Regions from separate parts of the Caproicibacter sp. BJN0012 genome, predicted to be linked through region 1. Evidence: a T-box and tRNA genes for the amino acid it is inferred to sense, from the RefSeq annotation. Region 1 holds a T-box; the other holds one or more tRNA genes.
The links. The T-box of region 1 lies ahead of pheS (phenylalanine--tRNA ligase subunit alpha). A T-box ahead of a tRNA ligase gene usually reads a tRNA of that ligase, here a tRNA-Phe.
Positions count from the first base shown of each region.

Region 1 (10,560 bases):
TTCCGGTACAGCCGGCCCTCCGGTGAGGCAACCAGCGTTCCGGCTCCCTTCAGGACCAGGATCACCCCGTATTCCCGTGAAAACGAGCGGGCGCATTCCTCCCGGTTTTCCTGGACCCCCCTCACCGTCGTCTTCAAAAGGCGGGCCATCTCGCCGGGATGCGGCGTCAGAATGAGCGGGGCGCGGGCTGTTTTCAGTTCATCTATATGCTCCGACACCAGATTTATGCCATCCGCGTCCAGGACAAGCGGAACCCGCGTTTCCCTGAGCAAAAGGGAAACGGCGCCGCGCGCAAACGGACTTTTTCCCAGTCCGCAGCCGGCAAGACACGCGCTCGCCCGCGAGAGCGCCGAACGGATCTCCTGCGGGGTCCGGTCCGCCATGCCGCCCTCCGAAGAAATTTCGAGCAGGGTAAATACCGCCTCCGGCGCAAGGGCGGCGACGATCGGATAAATCGTCCGCGGGAGAGCGGTCTCCACGATCCCCGCGCCGCAGCGGAGGGCCGAAAGCGTGCTCATGGCGGCGGCGCCCGCCATGCCATCGCTGCCGCAGACGCACAGAAGGCGGCCGTAATTCCCCTTGTTGCTTTCCGGATCACGGGGCCTGAGCATGTCCCGCAGGATTTTTTCCCCTTCAGGCAGTTCCTTCGGCAACGCCTGCTCCACCGGAAGCGCTTCCTCCCCCCATCCGACGACGGTCGCGGCGGCGGATGTTGCGGTGTGCGTCACACTGACGGAAAAACGTGTTTTCCCCGCAAGTTCCGCCGCTTTTCCGGAAAGGCGAAGCTCCGGCCCGCCGTTCGGCGCGCGCAGAAGCTCCGCCTCCCGCAGGCGGAAACCTCCAAGGCCCGTCCCGACCGCTTTGGAAAAGGCCTCTTTCGCGCAGAAACTGGCCGCTACGCTCTGCACGGGAAAGCCGCGCCGGGAAAGCTGTTCATATTCTGTTTTCCCCAAAATCCGGGCACAGAACAACGGGTTCCGCATGGATTTTTCAATTCTGGCGATCTCCACCAGATCAGTACCGACCAAAAGCATCCTTTGCCACCTGCCTTTGCAAAAACGGCCGGATCGAGTTCAGTATCTTTTCGTTCGGGCTGAAAACGATCAGCACGTTCCCCCTTTCGAAATGGTGTGCGCAGAGATACCACGCGTCCGTCCCTTTTTCCGTTTCGGACGAAAAGATCCGCGCGTCGAAGTTTTTCGAGCGAAGCTTCTGAGGGTCATATTTTCCCATTTTCTCCACCGTGCGGGCATCGACGGAAATCATCCGTCTTCGTTTCCGCTTGGCAATAATCCTGTCGATCGTGAGATCGCCGTTGGTCACACTGTACTCAAATTCCAGATTCCGCGAAGTAATCAGGAGATAAGCGCCGCAGCAGACGGCGGCAAGGACAAAAATCGCCAGAGACGGGAGAAAAAGTATGGAAAGAAAAACCACCAGCGCCCCAATCAGCACAATCCCCGTGAAAAACAGATAATCCCGCGGGCCTGATTTCTTTTTAACCAGCTGTTCAATAAAAATGTCCACGGATCTCCCCCTCCAGAGCATTTTTTTATATTTTAACACATGCTGGAATCGAATACAATTTTCAGCCTTGTTTTTTAAGCGCCGGTCCCGCCCGTTCCGCGGACAAATGGATATTTCCCTTGCATTTGGATATGATCCGTGTTATATTGTATTTTGTAAAAATCAAAAACGCAATGAAAAAGGAAGTAACCTTTCTTCATTCCGATCAGAGAAAATGTGCCGTCGGCTGAAAGCGCATTTGCGGAATAGAGCGGCGAAGTTCCCTTTGGAGCGGTGCGGCTGAACCAAACGCAGTAGGCCGCAACGGACGGCGCCGTTAAAGGCTTTTTAAGTTACAATTAGGGTGGTACCACGGAGCTTTTGCCTTCGTCCCTTGCGGGAGGAGGGCTTTTTTATTTTTCACTGGAGAAGAAAGGATGACCCGTATGATCAAAGAGCAGTTGGAGTCCCTTCGCAAAAGGGCGGAGGAGGAGCTCAAGGGGACAATGGACCGGCAGGGCCTTGAAGGTCTCCGCATTAAATATCTGGGCAAAAGAGGGGAACTGACCGCCATTCTGAAGCAAATGCGCAGTCTGTCGGAACAGGAGAGACCCGTCGTCGGGCAGTTCGCGAACGAACTGCGCGCGCTGCTCGAAAGGGAACTGGCTGACCGGGCCGCCGAGCTTCACGAGGCGGAGACGGCCCTGCGGCTGAAGAGGGAAGAAATCGACGTCACCATGCCGGGAAAACGGCATGCCCTGGGCCACAGGCACCCGCTGAGCCTGGAACTTAACGAAATCAAGGAAATCTTCGTCGGGATGGGCTTCGACATCGTCAGCGGGCCGGAGGTCGAGTACGACTACTATAACTTTGAGGCTCTGAACATTCCGAAAGACCATCCCGCGCGCGACACGCAGGACACGTTTTATATCACCGACAAGATTCTGCTCCGGACGCAGACTTCCCCCGTGCAGGTGCGGACCATGGAAAAGCAGAAGCCGCCGATCCGCATGATTTCCCCCGGACGCGTCTACCGTTCCGACGCCGTGGACGCCACGCACTCCCCGCTGTTCCATCAGATCGAGGGACTTGTGGTCGACAGGGGAATCACGTTCGCGAACCTGAAGGGCACATTGGAAACCCTCATCAGGCACATGTACGGCGAGGACTCTGTCGTCCGGTTCCGCCCGCATCATTTCCCGTTCACGGAGCCTTCCGCGGAAGTCGACGTGCAGTGTTTCAGCTGCCACGGAGAAGGCTGCCGCCTGTGCAAGGGTGAAGGCTGGATCGAAATTCTCGGCTGCGGCATGGTCCATCCGAAGGTGCTCTCGAACTGCGGCATCGATCCGGAGGAATACAGCGGCTTCGCGTTCGGCATGGGGCTTGAACGCCTCGTAATGCGCAAATACAGCATCGACGACCTGCGTCTGTTCTACGAGAACGACGTGCGGTTCCTGAATCAGTTTTAAGGGGGAAGCAAAATGGATTTGTCCAAGAAATGGCTCAAGGAATTCGTTGAGCTTGAAGATATGCCGATCCGTTCCTTCACGGAGGCAATGACCATGAGCGGTTCCAAGGTGGAAAGCTGGAGGACGGAAGGCGGTGAAATTGAAAACGTGGTGGTCGGGAAAGTCCTTTCTCTGGAACGCCATCCGGATTCCGACCACATGTGGATCACCAGGACCGACGTCGGCAACGGCGAGCCGCTCCAGATCATCACCGGGGCGCAGAACTTGAAAGTCGGCGACCTCGTGCCGGCCGCGCTCCACAATTCCAGCCTTCCGGGAGGCAAGAAGATCAAAAAGGGAAAGCTGCGCGGCCTGGAAAGCAACGGGATGCTCTGCTCCCTTTCGGAGCTCGGCCTGACCAAACACGACTTTCCCTATGCCATCGAGGACGGAATCTTCGTTTTACAGGAGGACTGCCGTCCCGGCCAGCCGATTCAGGAAGCCATCGGCCTGAACGACACGATCGTCGAATTTGAGATCACCTCCAACCGGCCGGACTGCTTTTCCGTCATCGGCTTGGCCCGCGAAGCCGCCGCAACGTTCCACAAGCCCCTGAAACTCCATGTGCCCGTCGTCAAAGGCGGCCACGGCTCCGGGAAAGAACTGCTGAGCGTCTCGGTGGAAGCGCCCGACCTCTGCCCGATGTATTCCGCGCGCGTCGTGAAAAATGTGAGGGTGAAGCCCTCCCCGCGCTGGATGCGCGAGCGTCTTCGCGCGATGGGCGTGCGCCCGATCAACAACATCGTCGACATCACAAACTATGTGATGCTGGAATACGGCCAGCCGATGCACTCGTTCGACTACCGGTTCATCGAGGGGCACAAAATCACGGTGCGCCGGGCAAGGGACGGCGAAGCGATCACCACGCTGGACAGCGCGCCGCACACGCTTCATTCCAACAACCTGGTCATCGCTGATGAAAGCCGCGCGGTCGCGATCGCCGGTGTCATGGGCGGCGAAAACAGCGAAATCGTGGACGACACCACGACCATCGTGTTCGAATCCGCCTGCTTCAAGGGTTCTTCGGTCCGCACGACCGCGCGCGACCTCGGCATGCGCACGGACGCCTCTTCCCTTTACGAAAAGGGGCTGGACCCGAACAACTGCATTCCCGCGCTGAACCGGGCGTGCGAGCTGATCGAATTGCTGGACGCGGGCGATGTGACCGACGGCATCATCGAAGACCGCCATTTTCCCGAGGAGCCCCGCAGAATCCGCCTGGAGCCGGAATGGATCAACCGTTTTCTCGACATCTCCGTCGAAAAAGACGAAATGAAGAGAATTCTGGAAAAGCTGGGGTGCGGATTCGACGGCGACGAAGTTCTGGTTCCGTCCTTCCGCTCTGACCTCGTCCACAAGGCGGACATTGCAGAGGAAATCGCGCGTTTCTACGGATATGACAAAATCGCCTCCACCTCGCTCCGCGGCGGGGCGCAGGGAAGATACACCGCACGGCAAAAATTCGAGCGGCTGGTCGGGGACACCATGCTGGCGCTCGGCGCGAGCGAGATCATGACGTATTCCTTCATCAGCCCCAAATACTATGACAAGATCCTGATGCCGAAGGGTTCCCCGCTCCGCAATTCCGTCGTCATCTCGAATCCCCTCGGCGAGGACACCGGCATCATGCGCACCACCGCCCTGCCCTCCATGATGGACGTCCTCTCCCGAAACTACAATAACCGCAACGCCTCCGCCTGCCTTTATGAGCTGGCGACGGAGTACCTCCCCACCTCGGCGGACCGGCTGCCGGAGGAAAAGCTGAAGCTCATCTGCGGCATGTACGGCGACGGCGCCGATTTCTTCACCGCGAAAGGTATGGTGGAGGACCTTCTGGAAAAACTTAGTGTAACAGGCTGGGATATTGCCGCCTCGTCGGAGGAATTCAGCTACCATCCCGGCCGCTGCGCCGTATTATCCATCGGCGGCAGCCCGTTCGGCGTCATTGGGGAGCTTCATCCGAAAGCTGCGAAAAACTACGGCATGGACTGCAGGGTCATCAGCTTTACGCTTGACGTGGACACACTGTATCAGAACGCCAAAATAGAGAAGATCTATCGCCCTCTCCCCAAATTTCCGGCTGTCGAGAGGGACCTCGCCCTGATCTGCGACGACAGGATACCGGTCATGACTCTGGAGCGCGCGATCCGTTCCGGAACCGGTCCCCTGCTTGAGAAGATCGAGCTTTTCGACGTGTACCGCGGGGAACAGATTGAAAAGGGCAAAAAGAGCGCGGCATTCCGCGTCGTGCTCCGTTCTTCAAGCGGTACGCTGACGGAAGACCAGATTACGGCCGCGATGAAGCGCGCCGTGAAGGAACTTGAGAGCATCGGAGCCGTTCTTCGCTCTTAATTTGCATTTATTCTTGCATTTCACTGCCCATTGTTGTATGATGAACAATACTGGAGGTGTTTCTATGCTCGATAAAACGGTAACTTTTTCACTGGGAAGCGACCGGGAGGAAGGCATCAAGAAAATCCTCACAACCGTATATGACGCTCTGAAGGAAAAGGGCTACAATCCCATTAACCAAATTGTGGGATATATCCTTTCGGAGGACCCCACTTATATTACAACTCACAACAACGCGCGGAGTTTGATCCGCCGGATTGACCGGGATGAGCTGCTTCAGGTATTGGTAAAATCGTATCTGGGTGAATAATTCGGGTCCGAACGACATCAAAAGAGGAGGACGGCGAATGGCAGACAAACAAACAGACGGAGAACCGCAGTTTCCAACCTACAAGGGCAAGCCGCTGGTGCGCTGCGGCGATGTGATTTATTACGGAAGCATGAAAGACCGTTATGTTGTCAGGCTGGAAATCAAAAGCAAGAAAAAAGTAAAGGATATGGATGTGGCGGACCGGGTCAGCATTCAGCTGATGCTGACGGACCAAACCGTGCGCAATCGGAAACAAATCGTAAAAGCCAGTGAAAAAGACGGGCTTTACCGCGCGATGGATCTGGCGGATGTCTGGCTGAACAGGGCGTTGACTGAATAATTGCCCACAGAATAATTGATTAAAATCCGGGTTGAGTCCCATCCCGGGTATGAAAAAACCTCCGGCTGCAGAATGAACTGCATCCGGAGGTCCTTTTTATTCTTACGGCTTATTCCAAATTCAGTTTTTTGCTGAGCATCCAATTGGTGAAAAAGTAAAAGGCAACACCGAAAACCGCGGTGTAAAGGATCACGATCAGCAACGCAACCTCCGCGGGTTCGGCCGGGAACAGGCCCAGCGAGTAATGAAACGACTCGAAATAGATTTGAATCCGCGGGCCAAATCCTTTGAACAGCAGGGAGGAAATGATTTGCTCGACGATGCCAAAGCCGAGGAACGTGCCCACGCCCGCCAGCAGCTTGTGGCGTCCGGCCAGATTGCCCACTACAATCGACGCATAAATCTCCAGAATGCTGGACAGAAAAGCGACTACGATCAGGACGATGATCTCTATGGCAATCAGATGTGCGGATAATCCGTATTGCCGGTATAATTCTCCCAATTCCGCGCATCCGCGGCTGAACTGCGTCAGGGTCTGTTCGTCCGCCACCATAATGAAGACGGAGATGACCGAAACCAGAATGCTCAGCGCGGACCACAGCAGCGTGATGATCATTTTCGCGTCGATATGGCTGTGCGTTTTCACCGGCAGGGTAAAGGACAGATAGCCCTCGTCGCCCAGCAGGTTTATATTAAAGCGCTGGACGGTCACCACCAGCGTGATGACGAATGCCGCGACAATCAGCATCACATAAACGCTCATCGAAACCATGCGCGGGATGTCAAAGTTCTGTACGTCGGCATTCCAGATCAGCTTGTTGACGATGGCGAGCAAAAGGATCAATCCGTAAATCGGAAGAAAAGTCCGCGCCGTCGCTTTCATTTCATATTTCAGAAGCTTGCCTAGCATTTGAACACCTCCCTGAAAAGTGCGTCGACACTCTTTCCTTCCCTCTCCCGTATCTCGTCGACGGTGGAAGTCAGGACGATGTTGCCCATATTGATGAAAATCACTTCGTCCAGGACCTTCTCCACATCCGTAATCAGATGCGTCGAAATCAGCACCGTGGCATTTTCACTGTAATTGCTGATAATGGTATCCAAAATGTAGTCCCTTGCGGCGGGATCGACGCCGCCGATCGGCTCGTCGAGGATGTACAGCTCCGCTTCGCGGCTCATCACGAGAATCAGCTGCACCTTCTCCTTGGTCCCCTTTGACATCGTCTTTAAACGGTCTCCGGGATTGATATGCAGCCTCTGCAGCATATCATAGGCTTTGGACTTGTTGAAGTTCGCATAAAAATCGCCGAAGAAATCAATCATCGTCTGGACGCTCATCCAGTCGTTCAGGTAAGTCCTCTCCGGCAAATAGGAAACGATTTTTTTCGTTTCAATGCCCGGTGCCATGCCGCCGACCAGAATCTGCCCGGAGCTGGGCGTCAAAAGCCCGTTTGCAAGTTTAATCAATGTGCTTTTTCCGCTTCCGTTCGGTCCGAGCAGACCCACAATACGGCCTTTCGGCACGGAAATACTGACGGAATTGAGCGCAAGGCACCCCGGGAAATACTTCACCAGGCTGCGGCACTCGAGTATGCTGTCATCCATTCTGCCCTTCCTCCTTAATCATACGGTTCAGTAAGCTGACCGTCTGTTCCCTGTCGAATCCAAGTCGGTTCATCTTCTGAATAAAATCCTGTATTAAATCCGCCGCAAGATTGTTTTTCGTCTGCATGATTTTCTGTACATCCTCCGTGACATATCGTCCGCTTGTACGCTGGGAATATAAAAGTCCGTCGCTCTCCAGCCTGGAAAGCGCCCTCTGCATGGTATTCGGGTTGACCGAAGCCTCGGCGGCCATGTCGCGCACGGAGGGAAGCTTGCTTCCGGCCGCGTAGATTCCCGAAACGACCATCAGCTGGATCCGTTCAACCAGCTGGGAATAAATCGGTCTGTCGGATTTTAGATCCCATGCCATTTTCTCACCTCCGAATTGACCATTGTACTAATACATTAATACAGTTATACAATACTTTTCCCTTTCTGTCAAGTACTTCCGAAGCAGTTTCAGCAAATATCTTTTTTTCTGAAGAAAACGGCGCCAATCATGACAAAGAAAACGGCGGTGGCGGCAAAGACCGCGGCCGAAGCCGTCATCTGACCGGGAGTACCGGCGGCAATCAGATTGAACTGCGGCATAAGCAGAAAATATTTGCTCAGGCCCGACAGGTGGAACAGGTTCAGCAGAAGCTGTGGAAGATAGATCACCGCGTAAAAGGCGAATACAAACAGCGAATTTTTCTGAAGCATCATGGCGAGGAACGCGGCAATCGGAATGGCCGCCGCGTAACCGATGCAGCTCACGCCGACTCTGCGGAAAAAATCGGCCGCAAAGGCTCCCGTAAAGGAGGGGTCCTGTTTTAAGAGCAGCAGCGAGCTTCCACAGTAGGCCCCCAGGGCAACGGCGCCGACCAGGATGCCCAGAATGACCGACACCGTGACCTGGGAGCAATAAAGCTTTGTGCGGTTCAGGCCGAAGGAAACCGAGTTTTTGAGCGTATGCTCCTTGAACTCTTCCGCTCCGACCAGATCGACCAGCACCGGCATCAGAAGGACCGGCCAGGAAAGAAAATAGGCGAGCACCACCATCCATGAGTTATAAACGGTGTTTCCGGCCGAAAGCCTTGAAATGGAAAAGTTGACCAGCAGCGCAAGCGCGGACATGCCCGCAAGCAGAAAATAAAAGAACGGGCGGTGAAAGACCTTGTACAGATCGGCTCTAATCATTTTAAGCAATTTTTTTCCCTCCGATCAGATTGATAAAGTAATTTTCCAGGCTTTCGCCGGACCGATAAACCTGTGAAACCATCACGCCGGCTTCCACAAGACATTTCACGGCAAGCTCCGGCCGGTCGATGAGTTCAGGAACCTCAAGTTTGAACTCATCCAAAATCCGGACCTGTTTCAGCGACAGCCGTTCCCGCAGCACGGCGGCGGCCTTGGCGGAGTGATCCACCTCCATTTGCAGGGCGGCGCGGCATTTCTTTTCAAGCTCGTCCGCGGCGATGCATTCGACAAGCCTGCCGCCGCTGATGAAGCCGTAGCGGGTCGCAATTTGCGAGAGCTCCCCAAGAATATGGCTGGAGACCAGGATGGTCGTTCCTTTTTCATGGTTGAGTTTCAATAAGATCTCGCGGAACTCGCGGATTCCCATCGGGTCCAGGCCGTTGATCGGCTCGTCGAGGACCAGAAAGTCCGGATCGTTCAGGATCGCAAGCGCGAGGCCCAGCCGTTGTTTCATTCCCAGGGAGAAACTTTTGAATTTTTTCTCTCCGGAGGCAAGGCCAACAAAATGCAGCGCTTCTTTCACGAGGTTTTTATCGTCGATTCCTCTCTGAATCCGGTAATACTCAAGATTCTGGCTTGCCGACAGGTACGGATAAAATCCGGGCGTCTCAATAATGCTGCCGATCCGTCCGCGCGCGCGTTCCAGTCCCCTCGCGCCGGAGCTTCCGAACAGCTCCAGCGAGCCGGAGGTCGGCGGAGTCAATCCGCAGATCATTTTCAGAAGGGTCGTCTTGCCTGCGCCGTTTTGGCCGACAAGAGCAAAAATATCGCCCTTTCGCAGATCCATGCTCAGGTCGTCGACCGCAGTAAAAGTTCCAAAACGCCGCACAAGCGACCGCGATTGAAAAACAGTCTCTTCCATCTTTTCTTATCTCCTTGTATTATTGTACTATGCATCTAATACAATAATACAATATATTTATATTTTGTCAATACTTTTTTTACTTTTTATGTTATAATAGAATCGTGAAACAGCATAAAAGTTATTAAAAAAACCGCCGAATCATCGGCGGATACGGAAGTTTTCCACAAAATTTTTTACATACGGCTCAACAGCCAGACAAAAATCAGAAAAAGGATCACCGCGCAGGCAACTGCGGCGGCACGGATTCCGGAAAAAATGTGAACGGTTCTCAGGCGCAGATACAAGTTGAAATCCTCTTTCGAAAAGCCGGAACGTTTCAGTCGATAGAATTCTCCGTTAACATCCCGAAACAAATCATCTTCCAAAGGCTGGCTGGCTTTTTGGCTTTTCCCAAGGGCGCGGTTTTCTTCCGGCGAACAGTAATCCCTGTGAAAAAGTCGAATTTTTCCAGCAGCCGGTTCAGCTTTTTTTCAGCAGCCGTCAATTGTCATCACTCTCCTCAGCGGCGGTGGACCGCAGAGGTTCCCTTTTCGCGGAGATATGTACTTTCCAGGTCCGACAAATGGAGCTTGACGGCGATCGGATACTTTTCGTATGCCTGGCTGATGGCAAAGCTGCCGCCCCTGGCCGAGTCGTCAAAACCTCCCATATGCCAGCGGATGGCAATGGCCTCCGATGTCTTCAGGCGCAGAAAGCGTTCGATCAGGAACACCGACTTTTCCCCGTGGCCATAGGGGTAACTGTCGTCAATGGTGTAATAAGGGCGCTTTTCCCAGGCTCCCGTCTCCTCGTTTTTTACATTCCGGGTCCCCTTTTTGTAAAACTGGGCCTTACA
Region 1 is NZ_CP142518.1:2,141,325-2,151,884, forward strand. Features, by position in the region: gene VA597_RS10330 (NAD(P)H-hydrate dehydratase) at 1-1,028, opposite strand, end outside; gene VA597_RS10335 (hypothetical protein) at 1,015-1,527, opposite strand; T-box leader at 1,692-1,904, shown strand; gene pheS (phenylalanine--tRNA ligase subunit alpha) at 1,956-2,975, shown strand; gene pheT (phenylalanine--tRNA ligase subunit beta) at 2,988-5,366, shown strand; gene VA597_RS10350 (IreB family regulatory phosphoprotein) at 5,431-5,676, shown strand; gene VA597_RS10355 (hypothetical protein) at 5,714-6,016, shown strand; gene VA597_RS10360 (hypothetical protein) at 6,126-6,926, opposite strand; gene VA597_RS10365 (ABC transporter ATP-binding protein) at 6,920-7,621, opposite strand; gene VA597_RS10370 (GntR family transcriptional regulator) at 7,614-7,991, opposite strand; gene VA597_RS10375 (ABC transporter permease) at 8,081-8,800, opposite strand; gene VA597_RS10380 (ATP-binding cassette domain-containing protein) at 8,802-9,722, opposite strand; gene VA597_RS10385 (hypothetical protein) at 9,899-10,078, opposite strand; gene VA597_RS10390 (hydrolase) at 10,225-10,560, opposite strand, start outside.

Region 2 (10,560 bases), 410 kb from region 1:
ATTTGCAGAAACATCCCACCCGGCTTCAGCCGAGATTTGACGTAATCGGGATTGTAGCGGCGGGAACCGGTTCAGCAGTGCAGTCTCTGCGCCACGTCAAAGATGCATTCAGTTACCCGTCCTATTATTGAGAATTTGAAATGACCGGACCGATCGTTCCGGCAAGGGGGAACCGAAATGAACTACCATTCTACCAGAAGCCGCGCAGGGGCGGTGATTTCCGCTCAGGCCATCGCGCAGGGACTCTGTGGGGACGGCGGCCTTTTTGTCCCGGAGCAGTTTCCGGCCGTGAGCGGCGAAGAACTTGAGAAAATGCAAAAGGAAAGCTATCAGAGGCGCGCCGAACGCATCCTCTCCAAATATCTGACCGACTTTTCAAAGGAAGAAATCAGGGACTGCGTATCGAAGGCGTATCGCTCGGAACGCTTTCCGGGCGGGCCGGCGCCGGTTGTCAGGGTGGGCGGCGGCGTTTCGTTTCTGGAGCTATGGCATGGCCCCACCTGCGCGTTCAAGGATATGGCTTTGCAGATTCTTCCTCATCTGCTGACAAAGTCGCTGAAAAAAATCGGAACCGGCCGGAAGGCTCTCATCCTTGTCGCGACCTCCGGCGATACCGGGAAAGCCGCGCTGGAAGGGTTTCAGGATGTTCCGGAGACCGAAATCCTTGTTTTTTATCCAAAGGACGGAGTCAGCCGGATGCAGGAACGGCAGATGCTCACGCAGGAGGGAAAAAATGTTGCCGTCTGCGCGGTGGAGGGGAACTTCGACGACGCGCAGACCGGGGTCAAACAGATTTTCGGAGATCGGAAGATACGGGAGCGCCTTGCGGAAAGAGGCCTGATGTTTTCCAGCGCCAACTCCATCAACTGGGGCAGGCTGCTGCCGCAGATTGTTTATTACTTCTCGGCTTACTGCGATCTGTGCGCCGCCGGGGAGATCAGGCGGGGAGAGCCGGTCAACTTTGCCGTCCCTACAGGAAATTTCGGCGACATTCTCGCCGCGTATTACGCGAAAAAAATGGGGCTTCCGGTCAAAAAACTGATTTGCGCCTCCAATTCCAACAATGTGCTGACGGATTTTCTCACCACGGGTGTTTACAGCCGGAACCGCAAGTTTTATACTACGATTTCCCCTTCGATGGACATTCTGGTTTCCAGCAACCTGGAGCGGCTTCTGTACGATCTGACGGGCCGGAATGCGGAACAGGTCGCGGGCTGGATGAACCGGCTGAATGAAACCGGCGAATACCGTGTGGATGAGAAGACCCTCGCGAAAATCAGGGAACTTTTCCATGCGGGATTCTGCGGCGACGAAGAGACCCGTGAAGAAATCAAATCGCTGTTTCAAAGCAAAAATTATCTGTGCGATCCGCACACGAGCGTGGCCGCCCGCGTTTATCGGGAGTATCGGGACAAAACGGGCGACGATACCCCGACGGTAATCGTTTCCACCGCAAGCCCGTACAAGTTCGCTTCGGAAGTCCTGAAGGCCCTGGGCGAGGATATTCCGGGCGAAAATGAATTTGCCGCCGTCAAGCGCCTCTCCGCACTGACCGGGGCCTCGGTTTCGGCGCCGATCGCCGCGCTGGAATCGAAGACGGTCCGCTTTTCCTATTCCTGTAAAAAGGAAGAGATGAGCGGGACCGTGCTGAAACTGACGGATTCAAAATTTGTCTGAGGACGTGCGCCATGTCACTGTTTGCAATCGCCGACCTTCATCTTTCCCTCGGCGCCGACAAACCGATGGATGTTTTTGAAGGCTGGCAGGGTTATACGGAGCGCCTTCGCAAGAACTGGCGCTCCGTGGTCCGGGAAGAGGACACCGTCGTGATCGCCGGGGACATCTCTTGGGCTATGAAACTGGAGGATTCCGTGAAAGACTTCCGCTTTATCCACGATCTGCCGGGACGGAAGCTGATCCTTAAGGGAAACCACGATTACTGGTGGTCCACACGGCAGAAGATAGAGAAGTTTTTCGATGCGAACGGTTTCAAAGATTTTGAAATTGTCCACAACAGCGCGGCTGCGGTCGGGGACAGAGCCGTATGCGGCACGCGGGGCTGGCTTTACAATGCCGAAAGCCAGCAGGATAAGAAAATTGTCAGCCGGGAGGCGGGCCGGCTGAACGCTTCGCTTGACGACGCCAAGCGGCGGGGACTGAAACCGATTGTATTTCTGCACTATCCGCCCGTCTACGACGGAAATGAGTGCGGGGAGATTCTTGATATCCTTGAAGACAATAAAATCAGCGATTGCTACTTCGGCCATATTCACGGCAGCCTTGCGGCAAAGCGGGCGCCGGTCGGGGAATACAGGGGAATCCGCATGCATCTGATCTCCTGCGACTATCTTGGATTTATGCCGGTTTTGGTAAATGAATAAATTAAAAACATTTCAGCGAAAGGTAGAAACTTTACTCTCCATGTGATATAATGACTTCGATAATCGCAGATTTGCAGGAGGAAATAGAAAATGAGTTTAAAATCAACCACCCAGGTGGAAAAGAACCGTTATCAGCTGGAGGTTCTTGTGGATGCGGAAGAATTCGAAAAAGCCGTGGATGCGGCATATCATAAAGAAAGCAAAAAAATAGCGATTCCAGGGTTTCGCAAAGGGAAAGCGCCCCGCAAATTCGTCGAAAAATATTATGGGGAAAACGTATTTTATGATGAAGCGATCAATTCCGTTTACCCCGATGCGCTCGACAAAGCGATTCATGAAGCAAAACTTAAGATGATTGAGGATAAAATCGACTTTGATCTGGTTTCCGCCGGCAAGGAAGGGCTTGTGTTTAAAGCGACGATCACCACGAAGCCGGAAGTGGAAATGGAAGACTGCAAGGGAATCCCGGTCACCAAAAAGATCGCCGAGGTGACCGATGCCGATGTCGATGCTGAAATCGAAAAGATCCGCGACCGCAATTCCAGAATGATCACGGTGGAAGACAGGGAGGCTCAGGATGGCGACACGGTTGTCCTTGATTTCGACGGTTCCGTCGACGGCAAGGCGTTCTCCGGAGGCAAGGCGGAAAACTACAGTCTGCAGCTCGGCTCCGGTCAGTTTATCCCGGGTTTTGAAGACCAGGTCATCGGACATAAAACAGGCGAAGAGTTTGACGTAAATGTAAAATTCCCGGACGATTACGGCGTGAAGGAACTTGAGGGCAAGGATGCGGTTTTCAAAATCAAGCTGCATGAAATTAAAGTGAAGGAACTTCCGAAGGTCGACGATGATTTCGTCAAGGATGTCAGCGAATTCGACACGCTGGACGCATATCGCGCGGACATTCGTGAAAAGCTTGCAAAAGCAAGAGAAGAAAAGGCAAAGGACGATCTGGACAATAAGTTGATCGATGCGGTTGTGTCCAGACTGAAAGCCGAGATTCCTGAAGCGATGTTTGAAAACAGAATCAACGACGACGTGCGGGATTTCAGTTATCGCCTGCAGTCGCAAGGGCTGAATCTCGACACCTATATGAAATACACCGGTCAGAATAAAGACTCGATCCGCAATCAGTTCCGTCCGCAGGCGGAGCGTCAGGTAAAGCTGCGTCTTGCGCTTGAAAAGATTGTAGAACTGGAAAAAATTGTTCCTTCCGACGAAGACATTGAGAAGGAATACGCCAAACTGGCTGAAAATTACAAGATGGATGCCGACAAGGTGAAATCTTTCGTCCGTAAAGAAGATCTCGCGGAGGATCTCGCAGTGGAGAAGGCTTTTGACCTGGTGCGCGACAGCGCCGTGGTTGCGGAAGAAAGGGAATAACCGGAAAGAGACAGCCGGCGCAGCAAAAAGATGCCGGAGAGCGGAATAAATCATCTGATTCCGCCAATGCTCTATTATTGCCGGCCACTGGAGGGATTGAGAAATGAGCAGTTTAGTGCCCTATGTAATTGAACAAACGAATCGCGGAGAGCGCTCGTACGATATTTTTTCCCGTCTGCTGAACGACAGGATCGTCATGCTGACGGACGAAGTGAATGATGCGACCTCCAGCTTGGTAGTCGCCCAGTTGCTTTATTTGGAGGGCCAGGACCCGGCCAAGGATATCAGCCTTTATATCAACAGTCCGGGGGGGTCCGTTACTGCCGGCCTTGCGATCTACGACACCATGCAGTATGTAAAATGCGACGTATCCACCATCTGTATGGGGATGGCCGCCAGCATGGGAGCGTTTCTGCTCACGGCGGGCGCGAAAGGGAAGCGCTATGCGCTGCCCAACAGCGACATCATGATTCATCAGCCGAGCGGCGGCACGCAGGGTCAGGCAACGGATATTAAAATTCAGGCGGATCACATGCTGCACATCAAGAAAAAGTTGAATGAAATTCTGTCGGAACGCACCGGGCAGCCACTCGAGGTCATTATGAAGGATACCGAACGCGATAATTTTATGACTGCGGAGGAAGCGGTTCGGTATGGATTGATTGACAAGGTGATACAAGGTCATCAAGACTCGATGAAATAGGGTGATAAAATGCCTAACAACGACGACAATAAGGGAAGGGAAATTTGCTGTTCCTTTTGCGGAAAGCCGCAGAGTGAGGCGCGCCGCCTGATTGCGGGGCCTGGTGTTTTCATCTGTGACGAATGTATCGAGCTTTGCACCTCCATCCTGAACGATGAGAAAAATCTGTCCACAAGAAAGGAAAGCTATAACGAGTCGGCTGCGGAACTGCCCAAACCGCAGGAAATCAAAAAGCAGCTCGACGAGTATGTCATTGGGCAGGAAGACGCTAAAATAGCCCTTTCGGTTGCTGTTTATAATCACTATAAAAGAATTTATTACGGCCGTGACAAGGACGATGTTGAACTGACGAAAAGCAACGTCCTTCTGCTGGGGCCGACGGGCGTCGGCAAAACCCTTCTGGCTCAGACGCTCGCCAAAATACTGGACGTTCCGTTTGCAATCGCCGACGCGACAACCCTGACGGAAGCCGGGTATGTCGGGGAAGACGTTGAAAATATCCTTCTGCGCCTGATTCAGGCGGCGGACTTTGATATTGAGAAGGCGGAGCGCGGGATTATTTATATCGACGAGATCGATAAAATCGCTAGAAAATCCGAAAACCCGTCCATTACGAGGGATGTCAGCGGCGAGGGCGTGCAACAGGCTCTGCTGAAGATATTGGAAGGAACCGTTTCCAATGTTCCCCCTCAGGGTGGAAGAAAACATCCTCAGCAGGAATTCCTGCAAATTGACACAACCAATATCCTTTTCATCTGCGGCGGCGCATTTGACGGCCTGAACAAGATCATTGAACGCCGTTCGGCCTTTTCTTCCATCGGATTCGGCGCCCAGGTGCGCAGCAAGTCGGAACTGGATTCCACTTCCTGGATGAAGGATGTCATACCGCACGATCTGGTCAAATTCGGCTTGATTCCCGAACTGGTGGGAAGGCTGCCCGTGATTGCAGCGCTGGACGGCCTTGATGAAGAGGCTTTGGTCCGTATTTTAACCGAACCGAAAAACAGCCTGGTAAACCAATACAAAAAGCTGTTTCAGCTTGACAAGGTTGAACTGGAGTTTCAGCCGGAAGCACTCAGAGCGATTGCAAAGAAAACCCTGGAACGCCGGACGGGCGCCAGAGGCCTTCGGTCGATTTTGGAGAACATGCTGACGGACTTAATGTATCATGTTCCGTCCGATTATACGGTAGAGAAAGTCGTCATCACTCAAGACGCGGTGGAGAATGGGGCAAAACCGGAAATCACTTATAATCCGGATCGAAAGCCGGTTGCGCTCAAAATCACGTCTCCCAGCAAAAGAGGGAGGAAGGACACCGCTTCCTGAGGGAACCAATGCCTGTTGCAGCGCGGCAATCAGATCGCCCTGCAACAGCTTTTTTTTCAAGGAGCTTACTATGAGTATGATAGAAACTGACATACAACACGAATCCGCCGCTATTCCGGCTCTTGCACTGAGAGGGCTCGTTATCTTTCCGGGCATGCTGCTTCAGTTTGACGTCGGCCGCCGAAAATCCATTCTTGCGCTGGAAAAAGCGATGGAGGAAAATCAATTGATTTTCCTTGTTGCTCAAAAAGATCTTTCCGAAAACGACCCGTCTGCGGAACAGATTTTTTCCATGGGGGTCGTTGCAAAAATCAAGCAGGTGATCCGGCGCAACGACGACGGAGTCCGTCTGTTTGCAGAAGGGCTTTACCGTGCGAATGCGACGTCCTATGAATCGGAGAACCCTTTCCTGCTGGTTCATTTGCAGCGGGTTGAGACTCTGCCGTCCCGGTCGACCAGGAGATCAGAGGCGCTGATTCGTTATACGCAAAACCTTTTTGAGCAGTTTATTCAGAACTACACTCACATTCCGCCGGATATTGTAATCGGCGTTGTGCAGAAAAAAGACTGCGGGGAACTGGCGGATTATATCGCGTCCAATATCATGTTTGATTTTGAGGAAAAACAGACAATCCTGGAGGAACTGCATCCGCTCCGCAGGCTGGAAAAGCTCGCGGCAATTCTGAAAAAGGAAACGCAGGTTCTTTCCATTGAGACCCAGATCAGCGAAAAGGCAAAAGAACAGATCGACCGCAACCAGAGGGAGTATTTCCTGCGCGAGCAGATGAAGGCGATCTCCTACGAGCTCGGAGAAGACGACAATCCCCAGCAGGAAGCGGACGAATTGCGCGAGAGGATCGAAAAACTCGGCCTGCCGAAAGCGCAGCATGAAAAGCTGATGAAGGAATGCGACCGTTTGTCCAAAATGCCGGATGGTTCCCATGAGGGAAGCGTGATCGTCAGTTACCTGGAAACCTGCCTGGAGCTGCCGTGGAATGTTTCCAGCAAAGAGCATATCGATTTGAGAAAAGCCCGCAGGATCCTTGACAGGGAGCATTACGGCCTGGAAAAAGTAAAGGAACGCATTCTGGAAGTACTGGCCGTGAAAAAACTCTCGCCTGATATCCGTGGGCAGATCGTCTGCCTGGTCGGCCCTCCGGGGGTCGGCAAGACGTCGATCGCCCATTCGATCGCGGAGGCGACCGGCCGCAAATACGTTCGCGTATCACTTGGCGGCGTCCGCGACGAATCAGATATCGTGGGGCACCGGCGCACCTATATCGGCTCCATGCCGGGGCGGATCATCAATGCCATGAAGCAGGCGGGAACCAACAACCCGCTGATTCTGCTCGATGAGATCGATAAGATGGGCAACAATTTTCGCGGCGATCCCTCTTCCGCCCTTCTTGAAGTTTTGGATTCCGAACAGAACAACGCTTTCTACGACCATTATATCGATATGCCGTTCGACCTGAGCAATGTGCTGTTCATTACGACCGCAAACGACGCAAGCGCGATTCCGGAGCCCCTGTATGACAGAATGGATGTCATTACGCTGGGGAGTTACACGCATCTGGAAAAATACAATATTGCTGTGAAGCATCTGATTCCCAAGCAGCTGAAAAAGCATGGAATCGCCTCCGCACAGCTGAGGATTACGCCTGAGGCCGTTCATAAACTGATCGACGGCTACACAAGGGAGGCCGGCGTCAGGACTCTGGAGCGCAATATTGCTTCACTGTGCAGAAAATGCGCAAAATATTTTGTGGAGGACCGTAAAAAAAGGATTACGATCAGCCCCAAAAAAATCGAGGAGCTTCTTGGACCGGAAAAATTCAAGGAGGACAGCCGAAGCCAGCAGGATATGGTCGGACTGGTCAACGGACTGGCCTGGACCAGCGTAGGCGGGACTCTTCTGCCGATTGAGGTCGCCGTGATGGACGGGACCGGAAAACTTGAGCTGACCGGCTCGCTTGGCGACGTGATGAAGGAATCCGCGCGCACCGCGATCAGCTGCATCCGCACAAGGGCCAGGGGCCTTGGGATCAGCCACGATTTTTACACGAAGTATGATATTCATATTCACGCTCCGGAAGGCGCGATTCCAAAGGACGGACCGTCCGCGGGTACGGCGATGGCTACGGCTATTACGTCGGCGCTCTGCAAGATTCCCGTCCGGCATGATGTTGCCATGACGGGTGAAATCACCCTGCTTGGCCGCGTGCTGCCAATCGGCGGACTGAAGGAAAAGACGATGGCGGCTTACCGCTCCGGAGTCAAAACCGTTATCATCCCTTCCGACAATGTCGCGGACCTCGAAGAAATCGATACCACAGTGAAAAATTCCATCCAGTTCAAGCCGGTTGATCAAATCGATCAGGTTTTGAAAATTGCGCTGACAAAAATGCCGACGCCTCAGGAAGCGTCGGACGCTTCTGAGCCGATGGCGCTCCCGGCCGCAAATAAAATTGACCGCATTTCTTCCGGCACAGCCTCAATTCCGCAGTGACGGTGCCGGAATATGGGGATTGAAACGGCTTTTTTCGAACTTTCGGCCGGCCGCTCGGATCAGCTTCCAGCTTCAACCCTGCCGGAAATTGCTTTTTCCGGCAGATCGAACGCAGGAAAGTCGTCGCTGATCAACCGTCTGCTTCTGCGCAAGTCTCTGGCCAGGACCAGTTCGGCCCCGGGGAAGACCGCAACCGTCAACTTTTACAACCTTGGCTTTTGCCGGTTTGTCGACCTGCCGGGGTATGGGTATGCGAAAGTGTCAAAATCGGAAAAACTTCGATGGGCGGAACTGGCGCAAGGCTATTTCCGCCAGCGGCGCGATATCCGTCTTGTCGTGCAGCTGATGGATCTGCGCCATGCCCCGACCCCGGACGACCTTCAAATGGTAAGTTTTCTGAGCGACGGAAAAGTCCCATTTCTGATTGCGGCAACCAAATGCGACAAACTCAATAAAACGGAGCGCTCTTCTCAGGAGGCAGTGTATTGCGAAAAATTTGGATCGTGTCCGGGGATTCCGATTGTCCCGTGCTCCGCCAAGTCGGGGGAAGGCGTTGGCGTGATTCGCGAAAGAATTCTCTCAGCGTGCAGCTTTGCGGAGAAATAGTTCTTCTATTTGACTTTTCTGCTTTGTAATGATATTCTGTTAAAGTTGGGAGAGTGGTTGCATTGAACTCGAGACTGAAAGACGACAGCGTGGATTTTTTGTTCAGCGCGGTTTTATCTTTAAAAACTCCGGAAGAATGCTATGCTTTTTTTGAAGATCTCTGCACGGTTTCAGAAATCAAGGCGATGTCCCAGAGGCTTTTGGTGGCTCACATGTTGAGCAATAAAAAGGTCTACAGCGATATTGTGGCGACGACCGGCGCCTCCACGGCCACGATTAGCCGTGTCAACCGGTCCCTTCACTATGGATGTGACGGGTACGAGCTCATTTTCCAGAGGCTGGAAGAGGGACAAAAGAATAAATAGATTGAAGCTTTCTTCTGCGGGGCGGTTCGGTGTTTTGCTGGATTCCTTTTAACGCGGCCTGTTGTACTTTTTGTTGGAGCAGGCCGTTCTGCGTTTCGCCGGTGCGCACGCGGAAGAAAGTTTTCTGCCGCCGAAAATTATTACCGGGCCGGCACAATGCTCTGGACCGGAAAGAAAAGAAGATTATGGTAAAAAACCTGAAAAAAGTAGTTTTTCGTGTTGACAAGCGCGGTTAAATATAGTATTATATAACACGTCGCTGATAAATGGGTGAGAACAGTTGACGGGAGCATAGCTCAGCTGGTTAGAGCACCTGCCTTACAAGCAGGGGGTCATAGGTTCGAGTCCTATTGTTCCCACCATTTAGTTGGCTCGGTAGTTCAGCTGGTTAGAACGCTAGCCTGTCACGCTAGAGGTCGTCGGTTCGATCCCGATCCGAGTCGCCATAGTATGCCTCTGTAGCTCAGTCGGTAGAGCAGGGGACTGAAAATCCCCGTGTCGGTGGTTCGATTCCGCCCGGAGGCACCAAAATGCGAACGTAGCTCATCTGGTAGAGCGCCACCTTGCCAAGGTGGAGGTAGCGAGTTCGAGCCTCGTCGTTCGCTCCAGATTGGCGTCATAGCCAAGTGGTAAGGCAAGGGTCTGCAAAACCCTCATCCCCGGTCCGAATCCGGGTGACGCCTCCAAAATGAAAAATTGATTCCATTAAAAGTAACCCGGGCTTTTGTCCGGGTTACTTTTTTGCCTGGCTCCCATTGATATTTAAAAACGCATGTTCTATACTAATTGAAAGCGGCCTGTGCGGAGTCTTCGGTTTTGATGAAAAATGGTAAACGAAGCGTTTATTAGGAAAGGATCTGTTTGAAAGTGGCGAAATTTTGTGTTTCAACAGATTCGGGCTGTGATTTACCCGGAGAATATTGCGAAAAGCGGAACATTTATTTCTATCGAATGAAATACACGGTTGGCGGGGTCGAATATGCGGACCGGATGCACCTCGGAGACTGCCGGGCGTTTTACGATAAAATGCGCGGGGGAGCGGTGCCGCGCACCAGTCAGATGACGCCCGTTGAATTCGAAAATTTCTGGTCGGAGCTTTATCAGAAATATGGGCTGCCGATTCTTCATATTGCGCTGGGAAGCGGAATTTCCGGGACCTACGACAATGCGATGATCGCCAAAACGTTGTTTTTGGGAAAATATCCCGATGCGAAATTATTTGTCATCGATTCAACGCTGGCCTCCATTGGTTACGGAATGCTCTGTATCTGGGCTGCGGACTTGCGT
Region 2 is NZ_CP142518.1:1,735,123-1,745,682, forward strand. Features, by position in the region: gene VA597_RS08375 (YraN family protein) at 1-131, shown strand, start outside; gene thrC (threonine synthase) at 178-1,677, shown strand; gene VA597_RS08385 (metallophosphoesterase) at 1,689-2,381, shown strand; gene tig (trigger factor) at 2,472-3,764, shown strand; gene clpP (ATP-dependent Clp endopeptidase proteolytic subunit ClpP) at 3,868-4,467, shown strand; gene clpX (ATP-dependent Clp protease ATP-binding subunit ClpX) at 4,477-5,793, shown strand; gene lon (endopeptidase La) at 5,864-8,302, shown strand; gene yihA (ribosome biogenesis GTP-binding protein YihA/YsxC) at 8,315-8,908, shown strand; gene VA597_RS08415 (YerC/YecD family TrpR-related protein) at 8,971-9,273, shown strand; tRNA gene VA597_RS08420 (tRNA-Val) at 9,559-9,635, shown strand; tRNA gene VA597_RS08425 (tRNA-Asp) at 9,643-9,719, shown strand; tRNA gene VA597_RS08430 (tRNA-Phe) at 9,726-9,801, shown strand; tRNA gene VA597_RS08435 (tRNA-Gly) at 9,806-9,881, shown strand; tRNA gene VA597_RS08440 (tRNA-Cys) at 9,886-9,959, shown strand; gene VA597_RS08445 (DegV family protein) at 10,141-10,560, shown strand, end outside.
Region 2: it has a tRNA-Phe gene. The T-box ahead of pheS (phenylalanine--tRNA ligase subunit alpha) is inferred to sense a tRNA for this amino acid. The anticodon was not compared.